Regions from separate parts of the Bradyrhizobium sp. Leo114 genome, predicted to be linked through region 1. Evidence: predicted binding sites of a transcription regulator. Region 1 holds the regulator's gene; each other region holds the start of a gene.
The links. The regulator PhoB, encoded in region 1, activates phosphate uptake and scavenging genes when phosphate is short. The targets are predictions, from matches to a motif close to TGTCATNNANCTGTCAT.
Positions count from the first base shown of each region.

Region 1 (4,581 bases):
TGATCAAGCGGATTGCCTATCGCGCGGCGCGCTCCGGCCTGATCACGGGCGTGCTGCTGGCGACCGCCCGCGTCGCCGGTGAGACCGCGCCGCTGCTGTTCACCGCGCTGTCCAATCAGTTCTTCAGCCTGAACCTGACCAAGACGATGGCGAACCTGCCGGTGACCATCAACAACTTCGTGCAGAGCCCCTACGCCTATTGGAAGGAGCTCGCCTGGAGCGGGGCCTTGCTTATCACCTTGACCGTGCTCGCGCTCAACATCGGCGCGCGCATTCTCGGCGCCGAAAGGAGCGCAAAATGACCGATCTGTCCGTATCGACGACCAGCCCGAGCGCGGCCATTCCCCAGAAGTCGCTGCCGGAAGCGGCGCCAAAGGTGACTGCACGCAGCCTCAACTTCTATTACGGCGAGCACCATGCGTTGAAGAACATCAACCTGACGCTCGGCACCAACCGCGTCACCGCCTTTATCGGCCCGTCCGGCTGCGGCAAGTCGACCCTGCTCCGGATCTTCAACCGGATGTACGACCTGTATCCCGGCCAGCGCGCCACCGGCCAGTTGATGCTGGACCAGACCAACATCCTCGACCCCAAGCTCGACCTCAACCTGCTGCGGGCGCGGATCGGAATGGTGTTCCAGAAGCCGACGCCGTTCCCGATGACGATCTATGAGAACATCGCCTTCGGCATCCGCCTTTACGAGAAGATCTCGAAATCTGAAATGGACGGCCGCGTCGAGAAAGCGCTGCGCGGCGGCGCGCTGTGGAACGAGGTCAAGGACAAGCTCAACGCCTCCGGCCTGAGCCTCTCCGGCGGCCAGCAGCAGCGCCTCTGCATCGCCCGCACGGTTGCGGTGCGGCCCGAAGTTATCCTGTTCGACGAGCCCTGCTCGGCGCTCGATCCGATCTCGACCGCCAAGGTCGAGGAGCTGATCCAGGAATTGTCGGAGGACTACACGATCGCGATCGTCACGCATAACATGCAGCAGGCGGCGCGCGTCTCCGACAAGACCGCGTTCATGTATCTGGGCGAACTGATCGAGTTCGACGACACCAGCAAGATCTTCACCTCGCCGAGCGATCGACGCACCCAGGACTACATCACCGGCCGGTTTGGTTGAGGAGGGACATCATGGCTTCTGAACATACCGCCAAGGCATTCGACAGCGATCTTCAGGAACTGACCCGTCTGGTCGCAGAGATGGGCGGGCTGGTCGAACGGATGATCACCGAATCCGTCGATGCGCTGATCCGCCGCGACGTCGCGCTCGGCAAGCGTGTCGTCGCTTCCGACATCGAGATCGACAGCCTGCAGCGCGTGATCGAGGAGCGCGCCGTGCTGACGATCGCCCGCCGCCAGCCGATGGCTGTCGACCTGCGCGAGATCGTCGGCGCGATGCGGGTGGCGACCGACCTCGAGCGGATCGGCGACCTCGCCAAGAACATGGGCAAGCGCGTCGCCGCGCTGGAGAACGACTTCCAGCCGCTGAAGCTGATCCGCGGCCTGGAGCACATGACCGACCTCGTGCTGTCGCAGGTCAAGTCCGTGCTCGACGCCTATGCCGCGCACGATCTGCCGGCGGCGATGAACGTCTGGAAGAGCGACGAGGAGGTGGACGCGATCTGCACCTCGCTGTTCCGCGAGCTCCTCACCTACATGATGGAAGATCCGCGCAACATCTCGTTCTGCATCCACCTGATGTTCTGCGCCAAGAATATCGAGCGGATCGGCGACCACGCCACCAACATCGCGGAAACGGTCTTCTACATGATCGAGGGTCAGCAGATCACCGACAAGCGGCCGAAGGGGGATATGACGACGTTCGCCACGACCGTTCCGGGCAACTAGAGCAACATCCGGAAAGTCGACGCCGGCTTTCAGCCAAGATCCTGCTCAAACATCAAAGGAAGAGTGGGATGACGATTCAAGCAGAGAGTCATCCCGCTATAGGAGAAGCCAAGCCGATGAGCGCACGCATTCTGGTGGTCGAAGACGAAGAAGCGCTGACGACGCTGTTGCGCTACAATCTCGATGCAGAAGGCTATGATGTCGAAACGGTCGCCCGTGGAGACGATGCGGACACAAGGCTCAAGGAACGTATTCCCGACCTTGTCGTGCTCGACTGGATGCTGCCGGGACTCTCCGGCATCGAGCTGTGCCGCCGTCTGCGGGCGCGGCCGGAGACCAAGCAGCTCCCGATCATCATGCTGACCGCGCGCGGCGAGGAAAGCGAGCGCGTGAGGGGGCTGGCGACCGGTGCCGACGACTACATCGTCAAGCCGTTCTCGGTGCCTGAACTGCTCGCGCGGGTGAAGGGCCTGTTGCGCCGGGCAAGCCCGGAGCGGCTCGCCACCGTGCTCACCTATGGCGACATCGAACTCGACCGCGAGAAGCGCCGCGTCGCGCGCTCGGGCCGCCCGATCGATCTCGGCCCGACCGAATATCGCCTGCTGGAGTTCTTCCTGGAGCATCCCGGCCGCGTGTTCAGCCGCGAGCAGCTGCTCGACAGCGTTTGGGGCCGCGACATCTATATCGACGAGCGCACCGTCGACGTTCACATCGGCCGCCTGCGCAAATTGCTCAATCCCGGCCGCGAGCAGGACCCGATCCGTACCGTCCGCGGCGCGGGCTACGCGCTCGATGATCGCTTCGCGAAGGCCGAGCAGTCGTAAACCGGCGACCTCAATCCGTAGCCCGGGTGCAGCGAAGCGTAACCCCGGGGAAATTTGGACCCGCCGATACAGCGTTCCCGGGTTGCGCTGCGCTCCACCCAGGCTACGATCTGTCGTCGGCTTACTTGCCTTGTGACGGCTTGACCGTCGGACGGCGGCGGTCAGCCGCCGGCTGGTAGGCGATGCGGGAGTGGTGCGCGCAATAGGGCAGGCCGGGAAGCGCCTTGCCGCCGCAGAAGAAGAATTCCGGGCTCGAGGGATCGCCGACCGGCCAGTGGCAGGTGGCCTCGTTCAATTCGAGCAGCGACAGCCGCTGGCTCATCGGCACCACATTGTCGTAGGCGATAGGGTCCGCTTCCACCTCCACCTCGAAGGCGTGGGCGAGCGCGGTGTTGCCGCGGGAGACCGGACGCGCCACGCGCATCATCGGCTGTGCGGGACGCGCCTTGCGCTGCCGCGGCGCGGCTGCAGCAGGACTCTTGGCGCGGCCCGAGAGGCCGAGCCGGTGCACCTTGCCGATCACCGCATTGCGGGTCACGTTGCCCAGTTCCGCAGCGATCTGGCTGGCCGAGAGGCCACCTTCCCAGAGCTTTTTCAACTGCTCGACGCGTTCGTCGGACCAGGTCAATACCGTCATCGCATCTTTCCCTTCGCGTTGCGCCGGCCGATCCTGGGACAGCGCTGCGATGCCTAATCTCAAAAATCCCTGCGGGCAGAATCCCTTAAGGCTCGCCGGGCACGAAAACCGCACCCGAACGTGTACGCCGCACACAAAGGACTCTAAGGGATCAAAACTGCCGCACGAGATGTCGTACCCGACAGGCTAGACGCTACAATATGGCGTGACTCTGGCGCAAGAGTCCGCGCCTATGCGTCCACATGTTCCGACATTTAGGGATTGCAATCGGGCTTTTCCACCACACCGGAAAACTGCGGATTACCGGCACTTTGCAGCGCAGCCTGGCGGCTTCGTGGCGATTGACAGCACCCGCCGCGCGCATAGAATGCCTTCACGTGCCGCCCTGCAAAGGCGGCACGTTTTGTTTTCGCTGGATGAGCTCCAGCCGCGTGTCTGCATCGCTGCACGCCGCCGGGGCTTGTCTGAAAGGCTTGTCTGAACCCTTCAGTGATCGCCATGACCGACCGCGCCACGTCGCATCTGCTTCCCGTTTTTGCCAGGGCCGATCTCGGCTTCGAACGCGGCGAAGGCTGTTGGCTGATCTCGACCAAAGGCGAGCGTTATCTCGACTTCACCTCCGGCGTCGCGGTGAACGCGCTCGGCCATGCCCATCCGCATCTGGTGAAGGCGCTGCAGGAACAGGCGACGAAGCTCTGGCACATGTCGAACCTGTTCAAGAGCCCGGACGGCGAGAAGCTTGCCGCGCGGCTGTGCGAGCAGAGTTTTGCGGACTTGGTGTTCTTCTGCAATTCCGGCGCGGAAGCGATGGAGGGCGTGATCAAGGTCGTGCGTCACTATCACTTCTCGAAGGGGCATCCGGAGCGCTACCGCATCATCACCTTCGAAGGCGCCTTCCATGGCCGCACGCTCGCGACACTCGCCGCGACCGGCGCCGCTAAATATCTCGAGGGCTTCGGCGCGCCGATGGACGGCTTTGATCAGGTGCCGCATGGCGATATCGAAGCGGTGAAACGCGCGATCGGTCCAGAGACCGCAGGCATCCTGATCGAGCCGGTGCAGGGCGAAGGCGGCGTGCGCTCCGCGCCGCCGGCCTTCTTCAAGGCGCTGCGCCAGCTCTGCGACGAGCATGGCCTATTGCTCGCGTTCGACGAGGTGCAGACCGGCATGGGCCGCACCGGCGATCTCTTCGCCTACAAGCGCATCGGGGTCACCCCTGACGTGATGTCGCTGGCCAAGGCGCTCGGCGGCGGCTTTCCGATCGGCGCCTTC
Region 1 is NZ_JBUYEN020000003.1:52,846-57,426, reverse strand. It holds gene pstA (phosphate ABC transporter permease PstA) at 1-302, shown strand, start outside; gene pstB (phosphate ABC transporter ATP-binding protein PstB) at 299-1,120, shown strand; gene phoU (phosphate signaling complex protein PhoU) at 1,132-1,848, shown strand; gene phoB (phosphate regulon transcriptional regulator PhoB) at 1,965-2,672, shown strand; gene ACZIRK_RS04530 (GcrA family cell cycle regulator) at 2,794-3,309, opposite strand; gene ACZIRK_RS04525 (aspartate aminotransferase family protein) at 3,808-4,581, shown strand, end outside.

Region 2 (4,581 bases), on a different contig from region 1:
GTCCTCGTGACCCAAGGGACAGTGGCCAACCACGACTTCAACCGCTTGGTCACACCGACCCTGGTGGGATTGGCCGACGAGCGGGACCTGCTCGTGGTCGTCACCGCTGGCGGCCGCCCGGTCGACACGATCCCTGGCCCCATTCCGGCTAATGCGCGTTTGGCGAGCTATCTGCCGTTCGAGTGGATCCTGTCCAAAGCCGATGTATTTGTCACCAATGGAGGTTATGGCAGCGTCAACCAAGCCATGAGCTTTGGTGTTCCTCTGGTCTGCGCTGGACTCACCGAGGACAAGGCCGATGTGAATGCGCGGGTCGGCTGGTCCGGGGTCGGCATCAACCTTGAGACGAGCACGCCGGCGCCGCAGGTGCTGCGCGAGGCTGTGCGGGCCGTACTCGATACGGAGAGGTATCGCGCACGTGCTTCGCTCATGGCTAAGGAATTCCAGCGCATCGACACCCGTGGCGAGATTCTCCGCGCGATCAAGCGGGTGTCTCAGAACGGGGCTGATCGGCCGTCCCGCGCCGCTTTGCTGTCGGCGAAGTAGATCGACGATACCGACCTCAGCACAATCGTTTCACGACACCGATCGAAAGCAATGATTGGCTGGGTCGCAAGCTCGTTGCGGTCGCGCTCGGCGATCGCATCTTCCACGGCGAGGCCAGCAACGGCACCTGCAGCGGATGTCATGGGGCCGATGCGCGAGGGACGTCAGTCGGTCCGGACCTGACTTCCGGCAATTGGGTGTGGAGCGACGGCAGCCTTGCGGCGATCACCAAGACGGTTGTCGACGGCGTCCCGCACCCACGCAACTATACCGGCGTCATGCCGCCGAAAGGGAGGCGCCGAGCTGTCGGACGCCGACACTGCCGCAGTGGCCGCCTATGTCTGGGCAGTCGGCCACGTCAACTAGTCTAGGTGGTCCCGAACGCCTTGAAGGTGATGATGGTGTGGGTGTCCTGGATACCCGGGATGACCTGGACCTTTTCGTTGACGAAATGGCCGATGTCGGTGTCCTTGTCGACGTAGAACTTCACCAGGAGATCGTAATCGCCCGCGGTGGAGTAGATCTCGGAGGCGATCTCGGCCTCCGCCAGCGCATTGGCGACGGCATAGGACTGGCCGAGCTTGCACTTGATCTGGATGAAGAAGGGAACCATCGCTGTTATCTCCGGGGCAGGTAGCCGGCCCATAGAGCCAAATTCGCCGTGCAATGGCAAGCCAGCTTGCCGGCCTTGGTTCGCCGCGCTAGGAGGGACCATGGTATTATGCCTATCCCACTGCGCGGCAGCTTTCCGATGACGACGCCGATCGCACTCACCATTGCCGGTTCTGATTCCTCTGGCGGCGCCGGCATCCAGGCGGATTTGAAGACCTTTGCCGCGCTCGGTGTCTACGGCGCATCCGTCATCACCGCGCTCACCGCGCAGAATACGATGGGCGTGCGCGGCATCCATCAGGTGCCGGCCGGGTTCGTGACGGCGCAGATCGATGCGGTGTTCTCCGATCTTGCGGTCGGCGCGGTCAAGATCGGCATGGTGGCGGAGCTTTCGATCATCGATGCGATCGCGGCCGGGCTCGAGCGCTGGTCGCCGAAGCATGTCGTGTTCGATCCGGTGATGGTTGCAACCTCGGGCGATCGCCTGCTTGCCGCGGAGGCGGTCGATGCGCTGCGCACGAGATTGATCCCGCTTGCGTCGTTGATCACCCCGAACCTGCCGGAGGCCGCAGCACTGCTCGACGAACCGATGGCCTCGGATGAGGCCGCCATCGAGAGCCAGGGCAGGCGGCTGCTTGCCCTCGGCTGTCAGGCGGTCCTGATTAAGGGCGGGCACGGGCAGGGCAGCGAGAGCATCGACTATCTCGTCGATGTAGACAGCGCGATCGTGCTCGCGGCGCCGCGCATCAGCACCGCAAACACCCATGGCACCGGCTGCTCTTTGTCGTCTGCGATCGCAGCCGAGCTTGCCAAGGGCGAAGACGTGACGTCAGCCGTGCGCAATGCCAAGCGCTGGATCAGCGCCGCCATCGAAGCCGCCGACCGTTTCACCGTCGGCCACGGCCACGGGCCGGTGCATCATTTTCACAGATTTTATTAGACGACCGAGCTGCCTCAACCCTGTCCCGCATATCTACGGCCTCTGGTGTCGCCAGATTGTCGCATGGCGCTGTTATCCGCATTTCAAAGGGGCGCGTAGCTGATTCTGGTGGGACTGTTGGCTGCGACGAATCGTCATCGCCCTGTCACAGGGATTTGTTAGGTGCACAGGTATGGGAAGCGACTCTTTCAGTGAAGAGAGCCCCGAGCGGCGCTTTCGCACGTTGTTTATCTCCGATGTCCATCTCGGAGCCCGCGGGTCGCAAGCCGACCGATTGCTGGATTTCCTGCGCTCTCACGATGCCGACACGATCTACCTGGTTGGCGACATCGTTGACGGTTGGGCGCTGAAGTCGAGCTGGCACTGGCCCCAGACCCACAACGATTTCGTGCAGAAGATGCTGCGCAAGGCACGCAAGGGCGCCAAGGTCATCTATATCCCCGGCAATCACGACGAGTTCCTGCGCAAGTACTACGGCACGCATTTCGGCGGCATCGACGTGATGGAGAACACCATCCACACCGGCGTCGACGGCAAGCGCTACCTCGTGATCCACGGCGATATCTTCGACCTCGTGGTGCAGAATGCGCGCTGGCTCGCCCATCTCGGCGACAAGGCGTACGACTTCGCGATCCAGATGAATCGCTTCGTCAACTTCTTCCGCCGCATGTTCGGCGTGCCCTACTGGTCGCTGTCGCAATGGGCGAAGCTGAAGGTCAAGAAGGCAGTCAATTACATCGGCGCGTTCGAAACCACGCTTGCGAGCGAAGCACGTCGCCACGGCTGCGACGGCGTGATCTGCGGCCACATCCATTATGCAACGATCCGCGACGAGCACGGCATCCGCTACATGAATTGCGGCGACTGGGTCGAGAGCTGCACGGCGCTAGCCGAGCACGAGGATGGCCGCTTCGAGATCATCACCTGGACGGACCCGGTCCGGCGCATCGCCCCAGTGCCGCGGGTCACGGCGCGCGCTGCATGACAAAAATCCTGGTCGCGACCGACGCATGGCATCCCCAGGTCAACGGGGTGGTTCGGACGCTGACCATGATGGCCGAGGCGGCAAAGGGCCTCGGCGTTGAGATCGCATTTCTCACACCGCAATCGTTCCGCACCTTCGCGATGCCGAGCTATCGCGACCTCCGGCTGGCCTTGCCGCATCCGGCTGCGATTGCCGCGCTGATCGAGCAGGACAAGCCCGACAGCATCCACATCGCCACCGAAGGTCCGATCGGGCTGTTGGTGCGCCGCTACTGCCGCAAGCGCGGTCTGCCGTTCACCACGAGCTTTCACACCCGCTTTCCCGACTATGTCTCGGCGCGCTCGCCAATCCCGGAAAACTGGGTCTGGCGGCTGTTGCGCTGGTTCCATCGGCCGAGCCAGGCGGTGATGGCGGCAACTCCGGCGCTCGCCGCCGAACTGCGCTCGCGCGGCTTTCGCAACGTGGTGCTGTGGTCGCGCGGCGTCGATACCGCGCTGTTCCATCCGCGCCATGTCGACCTCTGTCTTCCGGCACCGGTTTTCCTGAGCGTCGGCCGGGTGGCGGTCGAGAAGAACCTGGAAGCCTTCCTCGATCTCGATCTGCCGGGCACCAAGGTCGTTGTCGGCGACGGGCCGGCGCGGCCGGCACTGGAGCGGAAATACCGCGACGCCGTGTTCCTGGGCGCACGGCACGGCGAGGAATTGGCGCGCATTTATGCCGCTGCCGATGTGTTCGTGTTTCCGAGCAGGACCGACACCTTCGGTTTGGTGCTGCTGGAGGCGCTTGCGAGCGGCCTGCCGGTCGCCGCTTTCCCGGTGGTCGGTCCGCGTGACGTGATCGGCACTGCGCCGGTCGGCGTGCTGAAAGAAGACCTCCGCGAGGCCTGTCTGGAGGCGCTCAGCATCCCCGCGCGAACCTGTGTCGACTTTGCTGCGCGCCACACCTGGCAAACCTCGGCGCGCGTTTTTATCGACCACGCCCTCAATTTCCGGCCGGTCGAGCCCGAGCCTGAGAACGAAGCGGCGGAATTCGTGGCTGAGGACCCGCATTTCGCAGCCTAGCCTGACCCGGTAGCCCGGGTGGAGCGCAGCGCAACCCGGGATTTCCGTATCTGTCTTGACCAGCGGTCCCGGGTTACGCGTTCCGCTCCACCCGGGCTACGGCCGGGGATCACACAGAAGCGTCTTGCCGGCTTGTCCGCGACCGCGTTACAAATCGGGGATGACCGAAATCATCGCAAATCAACCCATCGGCGCGGCTGATATCGAAGCCGCCGCAAAGGTGGTCGCGCCGTTCGCGGTGCGCACGCCGCTGCTGTCCTTTCCCGTCCTCAACGAGCGCGCCGGGACCACGGTGTTCCTAAAGCCGGAAATGCTGCAGCGGACAGGCTCGTTCAAGTTCCGCGGCGCCTTCAACAAACTGTCGTCGATCCCGCAGGCCCAGCGTGGTGGCGGGGTCGTCGCATTCTCCTCCGGTAACCACGCCCAAGGTGTGGCCG
Region 2 is NZ_JBUYEN020000011.1:188,411-192,991, reverse strand. It holds gene ACZIRK_RS16175 (glycosyltransferase) at 1-546, shown strand, start outside; gene ACZIRK_RS16170 (Lrp/AsnC ligand binding domain-containing protein) at 914-1,159, opposite strand; gene thiD (bifunctional hydroxymethylpyrimidine kinase/phosphomethylpyrimidine kinase) at 1,298-2,098, shown strand; gene ACZIRK_RS16160 (UDP-2,3-diacylglucosamine diphosphatase) at 2,271-3,083, shown strand; gene ACZIRK_RS16155 (glycosyltransferase family 4 protein) at 3,080-4,144, shown strand; gene ACZIRK_RS16150 (threonine/serine dehydratase) at 4,305-4,581, shown strand, end outside.
Region 2: a site for PhoB is predicted at 2,231-2,247, ahead of ACZIRK_RS16160 (UDP-2,3-diacylglucosamine diphosphatase). Genes of this name have one in related genera too.

Region 3 (4,581 bases), on a different contig from region 1:
ACGAGGCCGGGCCCGCAGGGAAAATACACGGTCTCGACGTCGTCGCCGGGGCTGTAAAGCAGGTCGTTGGCATTGGCCTCGGCGCGCGCGAGGTGCGGTGCGATCAGCCCATAATCGGCGTCGCTCAGACGGCGCAACAGGTTGTTGAAGGGCCGGTCGGCTCTGTCCGGTTGGCTGCGTTGTTGAAGCATCGGGTCTCCCCCTCACCAACCGCGACGATAGTCAACCCGTTCCTCCTGTTGTGTGCACAAGTGAACAGACGCCGGGACCGCAGTGTGGTGGTTTCAATGCGGGAACCGCCGGTGTGCTTCAGAGGCGCCGGCAGCGTGCCGACTGGCGGCTCATGTCCGGACCATCAGATCAATGCCTCAAAACAGGACCTGGCGCGCATATGATACCGGCCCTCTTCAGCCGCATGCCTTCCGACGTGTTGATCGTCGAGGACGACCCGATCATCGCCATCGATTTCGAGGACACGATCCTCGGCTTCGGGGTGAAGACGGTGCGGACAGCGACCAGCGTCGCGCGAGCACTTCAGATGATCGCCTATCGCCGGCCCGACTTCGCGCTGCTGGATGTCGTGCTGGCCCGCGAGAACACCTTTGCGCTCGCCGAGGAGCTCGACGCGCTACGGATCCCCTATCTCTTCGTCACCGGCTATGGCGCTGACGTCCAGCTTCCCGCTGCGCTGGCCGGCAAGCCGCGCCTGGTCAAGCCATGCTCGACCGAAGCGCTGGAAGCAGCGCTGCGAATGAGGGTTTCGGATTCGTAGCCCGGATGAAGCGCAGCGCAATCCGGGGTCCTGGGTTCGCGGATAGACCGTCCCGGATTGCGCTCCATCCGGGCTACGTCACGTCACTACGTTACGATGTTACACCGGCTTCGGGTCGAGCGTGGTCGACCACAGCGCGACGTCGGCGCGGTCGCGCAAGGTTACTGTCATCTGTCCGGTCGCGCCGTCGATCTTGACGTGGCCGAAGAACTGCATGCCCGCCGATGGCGGCAGGTTCTGCTTGTCGGCTCCGGGCGCCTTGATGAACTTCACCTCGGGTCCAAACGTGTTGTCGAGCTCGTTGGGGCCGAAAGTGCCGGCATGCAGCGGGCCGGAGACGAATTCCCAGAACGGGTCGAAGTCCTGGAACTGCGCCTTGTTCTGATTGTAATAGTGCGCGGCGGCGTAGTGCACGTCGGCGGTCAGCCACACGGTGTTGACGATCCCGGCGGTCTTGATGAAACGCAGGATCTCGGCGATCTCGAGCTCGCGGCCGCGCGCCGGGCCGTCTCCTTGCGCGAACGCTTCGGAGCCCTTGCTGTTGGCCGCATCGTCATAGACGATGAGGCTGAGCGGCATGTCGGAGGCGATCACCTTCCAGGTGGCGCGCGAGTTGAGCAGTCCGCGCTTCAGCCAGGCGAGTTGGTCCGGGCCAAGGAAATAAGCATCGGGACCGTAGCTGGTCTGCTGGTTTGGCCCGTTGGGTCCGCGATAGCTGCGCTCGTCCAGCATGAATACGTCGAGATGCGGTCCGTAGCTGAGCGTGCGATAGACGCGTCCCGGCTCGACGATGCTTTCGCGCATCGGATACATCTCGTGGAAGGCGCGCGCCGCACGCGCCGCCAGCACGTTGATGTCGCGCTCCTTGTAGGCGGCAGGAAGCTGTTTCGACAGCGACCAGTTGTTGGTGACCTCGTGGTCGTCCCACTGCACGAAGATCGGCACCTCCGCATTGAAGCCGCGCACATGCTCGTCGAGCAGGTTGTACTTGTGCGCCGCGCGGTACTCGTCGAGCGTCTCGGCGACCTTGGCCTTCTCCGGGATGGTGAGGTTCTTCCAGAGCTTGCCGTCGGCGAGTTTCACCTCGGACGGAATGACGCCATCGGCATAGATGGTGTCGCCGGAATGCAGGAAGAAATCCGGCTTGTATTTGGCCATGGTGGCGAAGGTGAACATGCCGCCATCGTCGGGATTGATGCCCCAGCCCTGGCCGGCGACGTCGCCGCCCCAGACAAAGCTGACATCGCGCCGGTCGGCGGGCGCGGTACGGAAGCGGCCGGTTACGGGCTCGCCGAGGACGTTGACATGGGCGAGGTCGCGGAAGCGCACGCGGTAGAAGATGTCCTGGCCCGCGGGCAGGTTTTCCAGGAGCATCTTGGCGGTGAAATCGCTTTCGGGCAGGGCCGCGATCGGCGGCAGTGCGCGCGCGTCCTTGAAGGATTCGGTCGTCGCGACCTCGACCATCATTTGCGACGGCCGGTCGGCGCGCGCCCAGACCACGCCGCCGTCAACTCCGACGTCGCCGGACTGCACGCCATGGGTGACGGCCGGCCGGTCGGCGGCGCGGGAGAGGTGGGGCATCGCGATGACGCCGGCGCCGACAGCGGCTGAAGAGAGGAACTTTCGGCGGGAAATCCTGATCGTCATGGCAAGCCTCCGTCGGTCCGGCGCCGGATGCGCCGAAATGTCGCAACAGACCTAGAAGGATTCTATGACGAAGCGATTACGGCGGCATCTCCACGTGATCGCAGAGAAATTGCATCTGGTCGTCATTCCGGGGCACGCGAAGCGTGAGCCCCGAATCCATTCATCCACGTCGCTTGCGGCCCGATGGATTCCGGGCCTGCGCCTTCGGCGCATCCCGGAATGACGGAGGAGAGGTCGCGTGCCCCGCAAACAGGGAACTGAAGCGAACCCGATTGCGTCCCGCCTTGGCTAAGCGGTCCCTGCCGCCCGGAATTGCGCGCTGGCGCGCTGCAGGTTTTGCGGCATGCTGATCAACAGCAGCTTGCGGTCGGTGACCGCATTGTGGAATTGCTCGAGCGCGATGTTGAAGGCGGTCAGCGTGCCCTGCTCGATTCCGCCGTGCTCGAAACAGGTCAGCGCTTCGCGCAGGATGTTGTCGGCTTCGGCCTGCATCTGGTCGAGTTCTTCCATCGAATCGCTGTGGCGCGCGGCAGCGAGCATGTCGAGCAGCCGGTCGCGCTGCGACGTGTTGATGCTGCGTTCGTCCTTCTTCAGGTAGCCGGCAAACCAGGCGCCGGCCGAACCCATTGCGGAGACCAGCATCAGCCCCCACCAGATGTAATCGCTGTAGCGGTCGAGGAAGGTCTTCTCGTCGCCATCGACGAAAGCCGCAGCGCCAGGGTGCACGGGAATCGTGGCGTCCTTGTCGGTGTCCGGCGTCTCGATCCTGGCGGCCGGCGGGAAATCGTTCTTCAGCGACTGCCGGATCGAGAACAGCTGTCGGGTGAAGATGGCGATGGTCGATTCGGAAATGCCCCTGCGCGCCACGATATGGTGCGAGAAGCTGATGGTCTTGACCTCGTCCGCAGGGCGGTCGACGCCGCCGAGCGAGCCGGCGGGGATTTGCGAGGCTTCATAGGCGGGATGGTTCTGCGCGATCGCTTCCGCCGCGTCGATGGCGAGGAAGGTCGGCGTGCCGCGCGTCGAAGCTGCGATCGCGTCGGTTGTGATCTTGCTGTTGACGGGTCCGGCGGCGAGATAGGCGTCCGCCTTCTGGCCCTTGATGGTCTCGGCCGTCTCATTGGCGGGAAACTGGACGATCTCTACCTTGGCGGGGTCGACGCCATATTGCTGCAGGATCACCTTCAAGAGGTTGACGTTGGCGGGCGTGCGGCCGACGACACCGACGCGGTGGCCGGCGAGCTGCGCGATCTTGGTGATTTTTGGCGCTGCTTTCCTGCCCCTGCCTTTGCCCTGCGGCGGCACCCAGATCGCCACGACATTCTTGCGCAGCGTCGCCACCGCCTGCGCATTCTTGGGGACATCCAGATCGCCGCGGATAATGGCGAGGTCGGCCTTGCCGCCGGCCAGCGCCTCGGCGCTCGCTACCGCGCCGTCCGTCTGCATCAGACGCAGCCGGATTTGGCTGTTGCCCTGGTTGTAGGCTTGGGCGAGCGCCTGGACTACTTTGAGGTCGTCACTGTTGGCGGGCCCGACCGCGATTTTCAAGTTCACCGGACGCATCGCGAAGTAATAGCCGGCGGCCAGTGCGCCGATGATGGCAAGCGCGCCGGCAATCATCACGAAACTCAGCCGACGCCGCGCCGAACGCGGCGGAGGCGAAGCTGGAGCGGCGACGAAGTCAGGCTCGGTCATCGATCGCGCAAACAGCCGTTTGAGGTTCTGGGTCATCCCGCCGACGCGTTTATCCTTTGCATTGTAACAAAATTCCGGCAGCAGCTAGGTTACAATCCCGTCATGGTTACCAGCGGCGATAGGACGCGCTTTGCGGCCGCGTCGTGAGCATGGATCCCGCTGGTGGCTGCCGGTGTTAGGGTGTGAACGAGTGAAGTGGAGATTTGCCATGGCAGGACGGTTATCGGCGGAAGCGCGGAAATCGGCGCTGAAGGAACTATCCGGCTGGTCCGAGGTGCCGGGACGTGAGGCGATCGCCAAGACTTTCACGTTCAGGGATTTCAACGAGGCCTTCGGCTTCATGACGCGCGTCGCGCTGATCGCGGAGAAGCGCGACCATCACCCGGAATGGAGGAACGTCTACAAGACGGTCGATGTGGTGCTCGCAACCCATGACGCCGGCGGCGTCACGGCGCGCGACATCGAAT
Region 3 is NZ_JBUYEN020000008.1:215,890-220,470, forward strand. It holds gene ACZIRK_RS12425 (Crp/Fnr family transcriptional regulator) at 1-191, opposite strand, end outside; gene ACZIRK_RS12430 (response regulator) at 392-772, shown strand; gene ACZIRK_RS12435 (alkaline phosphatase D family protein) at 872-2,419, opposite strand; gene ACZIRK_RS12440 (TAXI family TRAP transporter solute-binding subunit) at 2,708-4,150, opposite strand; gene ACZIRK_RS12445 (4a-hydroxytetrahydrobiopterin dehydratase) at 4,323-4,581, shown strand, end outside.
Region 3: a site for PhoB is predicted at 2,484-2,500, ahead of ACZIRK_RS12435 (alkaline phosphatase D family protein). Genes of this name have one in related genera too.

Region 4 (4,581 bases), on a different contig from region 1:
GCGTGGATTTCGCGCGCCGCCGCGGTCGGCATCGCCGACGCCGAAGCGGCCCTGGCGGAAATGATGGTGAACGGCCGGGGCGGACCGCGCGATCCTCTCGCGGCAACGGTGTTGTTCGAGAAGGCTGCCGGCAAGGGTCATGTTGGCGCCATGTTCGCGCTAGGCTTGCTGAATGGCGGTGGATATGACGTGCCGACCGACCGTACGGTCGCGAAGCACTGGTTCCGAGCGGCCGCTGAGCGGGGGCATGCGGAAGCTCAGAAAATGCTGGGTCGATATTTAGCGCGCGGGCTGGCCGGCGAGCGCGATCCGGAAGCGGCACGTCTATGGCTAGGGCGTGCGGCAGCTCAGGGGCTGGCGGACGCAGAGCTCGATCTCGCATCCATTCGCCCCATGCTGCCGACGCAACCATGCGAACAGGCACGTCATGTCACGGATCTCGCGGATCACTGATGCAGCCTTAAACAGTCTGCGCGTGAAAAATCGCTATACGTATTGTAGGTATTATCATACCATTGTCGCGGCAATTCACCGAGTGCACCGCGCCACCACTGATCGACTGAGCGGCCGGCCAAGCGTCTAGCACTAACAGTTCGCCCTTTCGAGCAAAGCCACGCCGGCACACTCGATCCAATTGTAAGGCTGAACGCGTGAATCGAACCGCGGCTACTGCGAATGGTCAGGCTTCGTACCCACTCGATCCCACCAATGTCCTAAATGATCGGTCCTCTCCAAGTGCTTGCGGAATTGTCCACCAGCGGCGGTGTTAGTGCATTGACGTCTCAATGCGACCGACACGATCCCGAAGCCCGCAACCCGCGGTGGAGGTGATGTCATGCCGAACTGCGCGCGTCGTGTTCTCGTCATCGAGGATGATTGGTGGACCGCCAGGGAGCTTGGTAGCTGCCTGGGTGCCGCTGGCTATGACGTCACGATCGCGTCCGACGGCGAGAAGGGGCTAAGCTTTGGTCGCGCCGCCGAATATGTCGTGATGACCGTCGATCGCATTTTGCCGGGCATCGACGGGATCGAAGTCATCCGCCGTCTCAGGCAAGACGGAATCGGGACTCCCGTATTGATCATCAGTGTGCTCGGTGCAGTTGCTGATCGCGTGGACGGTCTGCGTGCAGGCGCCGACGACTACCTCGTGAAGCCGTTCGCCTGCGCAGAAATGCTTGCTCGTGTTGATGCGCTGTCGCGGCGTGGCACTTCTGTTCACCAGGAAACCGTACTGCGGGTCGGCGATCTGGAGATGGATCTCGTGGCTCGAACCGCGTCCCGGGCCGGCCGACAGATCGGGCTAAGGCCCCGGGAATTCAGACTCCTGGAGTATCTTGCTCGCCATACCGGCGAAGTCATCACTCGAAGTCTGCTGCTGCAGCACGTCTGGGGTCTGCATTTCGATCCTGCGACGAATCTTATTGATGTCTACGTCGGACGTCTGCGAAGAAAGATCGACAGCGAACAAGCCTATCCAATCATTCATACAGTTCGCGGTGTGGGATTCTGTGTCCGGCCCTCTGCTTGAGACTTCACAGTTGGGTCTCGGACCGAGGTCGAGGTGTACGACCTACACCAGCCTTTTCACGCGCGATCTCGTGGCGCAGCACCTCGATACCTGGAATATCTGAAGGCGGTGAAGGCAACTCGTGCTCAAAGCCGTTTGCTTTGTCTACGAACGTCAATCGAGCGCTGGATGGCACTACCCGGATCGCGCCACCGGATGCTTCAGCGCCTCCAGCGATCAAAGAAAGGCTTAGCCCAAGCCCGCGAGCAATCTTGCCCGCGATCGGAATAGTTCGGCTTTCCTCTTTCAACTTTCGACAGCCTCGCGCGGCTGATGATCCGCGCGGCCGGATCACACTTGACTTCGTGAGTCTCGCCGATCGCCTTCGCCGTATCGCCGGAAGCTCTCGATCTTCAAGACCTCGACGACAGCGCTATGTCGTTCAGGTGCTCCAAACAATCGCCCCATGTAGGGATCAGTGAGGCCCGTTGCGGGCGGCATCATGTCAGCACATCTCGCACAAGAGGTGCAAATCTACCGCTGCAAGGCCTGATACTGCGTCGCGCATCGAGCATCCAAATCGATGATTAGTTCGGGATGAGACGACGCCTTTCGAGTCAACGACGGCGTTTAGCATTGGGTGACACTAGGTCCGTAGTCTAAGCGTGTCACAATACCGTCTTGCGCAGCGTCGTAAGTTGGGGAGAGTTTCTGATTGACCGGCCTCTGGTTCAATTCGTAACGGACCGATCCGCAGCCATCCGTGAGTCTCGTGTTTGCCAAGGTGAACCAGCATTTCATCAACATCGTCAGCAGGTGGAAGTGCGTGATCACACGGGATCTTGCCGTTGTTGTCGCGCATTTGATGATGGTTCTGGCTCTGTCGCATGCATCGCCGGCGGGAGCGACTTCCTTCGACATCCCCGCGCAACCTCTGGCGTCTGCCATAGACGCGTTCTGCGCGGCGACCGGGACCGAGGTATATTACGACGGCGCAGCGGCCATCGGACAGCGATCCTCTGCGGTCACCGGCGCCCTTACGCGTGACGATGCTCTCAGAGACCTGCTCGCAGGGACAGAACTCGTCCCACTGCGCGCGCGCGAAAACAGCTACCTGCTGATTCATCCCGGCGACGATACGGCGCATGCGTTCGCCACGGCACGGATCGCCCGGGATGGCCAATATCAGCGCTATTTCGCCGTGGTGCAAGACGACATCCTGCGCATTCTGTGCCGGTATCCCGACACGCGTCCCGTGAGTTATCGGCTGGTGATCAAGCTGTGGATCAGTTCGTCGGGATTGGTGCAGCACGCAGAACTGGACGGATCGGCCGGCGAACAGGCAAGTCACCGGATGCTGTTGGCGACGCTTGGCAAGTCACGCGTGACCGAACCGCCACCGGCGCAGATGCCGCAGCCGATCACCATGGTTGCGCTGCCGGGAGCAGCGGCCGATGCGAGGCTCTGCGCATCACCCGTCGACCAGAAGGCCGGGCGCTAGTATGTCGCTGCGCGAGGCAGGGGGCGCGTACGACGCTTGCGGGACAAGGGTCCAGCGTCGCGATCCCGCATGACCCACAGCAGCCGCGCCGAATTGCGCCGTTTTTTGACACTCTGCTATGATGATTTGCGAGCCAGGTTGGCCCGTCGATTGAATTCGGTGGAGCTTGCAGGTGACGCCTTGCAGGACACGTATATGGAGCTTTGCCGGGGCGCGGATCTGCCGCCGGTGCAGCGGCCGCGCTCTTACTTGTTGCGCATGGCCAAAAATATCGCCCTGAGGAAACTGCACTCGGAAAAATACACGGTTTCGCTCGATGACGCGAAGATCGCCTTCGACATTGCCGATGAAGCGCCCGGTCCCCAACGAAGTCTGGAAGCGAAGATCGAGCTCGAAGCCTTTCAACAGGCGATCCGGGAATTAACCCCGCGACGGCGCGCTATCCTGCATGCAGCGCGCGTTGAAGGAAAAACCCTGCACGCAATTGCAGTACAGTTAGAGATATCACAAAGATTGGTTGAGATCGAGTTGAAGCATGCGTTAGCCCATTGCGCGCTTCGTCTGGATCGGCAACTCGTGCAAAGATTCGGCCCTCAGCCCGTTCAGCAATCGCATGGACAGGAGGCCAACAAGCGTATTGATGACAGGGATGACCGATAGCCCACGCGAAAAGCTGGACCGGATCGAGCGCGAAGCGCACGATTGGCTGGTCCGTTTCACCTCGGGGGAGGCAGGACCTGCTGACGTGCGGGACGGCAAGGTGTGGATCGAGTGTGATCCGGCGCATCGCACCGCGTTTATGAAGGCCGCGCGGATGTGGGAGGCCTTGGGGCCGGAGGCGTTTGAGGGGAAACGCCCGGCCGCGCGGACGTTCTCCTCTATCTCGATGTCACGTCGTGCCGTGCTCGGCGGCGGGGCCGCCGCCATCGCCGCGAGCGCAGCATATTTCGTCGTGCAGCCGCCGCTCGGCCTCTGGCCATCCTGGTCGGAAATGGCGGCCGACTATCGGACGCACACCGGCGAGCGGCGGCGTATTGTGGTGGCCGACGCGACCTTCGTCGAGATGAATACCCAAACCAGCATTGCGCTGCGACAGGTTGCGAAGGAGGCCGCGGGGATCGAGCTGATCTCGGGCGAGGCGCTGGTCGCGACGCCATCCGGCGCGGGGCCGGCCTTTGTCGTGACGTCCAGTCAAGGCCAAACCAGCGGAATTGGAGCGAAATTCAACATACGGAATGATGGGCACGCGGTTTGCGTGACCTGTGTCGAGGGGAACGTTCAGGTCTCGTACGGCGCGGCGACAGCGTCGTTGCGCGCCCGCGAGCAGATCACCTATGATCGATCAGGCTTGGGCAAGCCCGCGTTCGTCGATGCGGCGATCGTGACCGCCTGGCAAGACGATCTGTTGATCTTCCACTCCAAGCCGCTACGTGAAGTCATCACCGAAATCAATCGTTATCGTTCCGGAAAAATCATCGTCGTGAATTCTGCGCTCGGCGCGCGGCTGTTCAGCGCCAATTTCCGGGTTCGCAACGCCGATGCGGTCCTCGAGCAAGTCGAGAAACTGTTTGGC
Region 4 is NZ_JBUYEN020000006.1:77,802-82,382, forward strand. It holds gene ACZIRK_RS09355 (tetratricopeptide repeat protein) at 1-453, shown strand, start outside; gene ACZIRK_RS09360 (response regulator transcription factor) at 836-1,528, shown strand; gene ACZIRK_RS09365 (STN domain-containing protein) at 2,280-3,008, shown strand; gene ACZIRK_RS09370 (RNA polymerase sigma factor) at 3,078-3,668, shown strand; gene ACZIRK_RS09375 (FecR family protein) at 3,658-4,581, shown strand, end outside.
Region 4: a site for PhoB is predicted at 2,174-2,190, ahead of ACZIRK_RS09365 (STN domain-containing protein). Genes of this name have one in related genera too.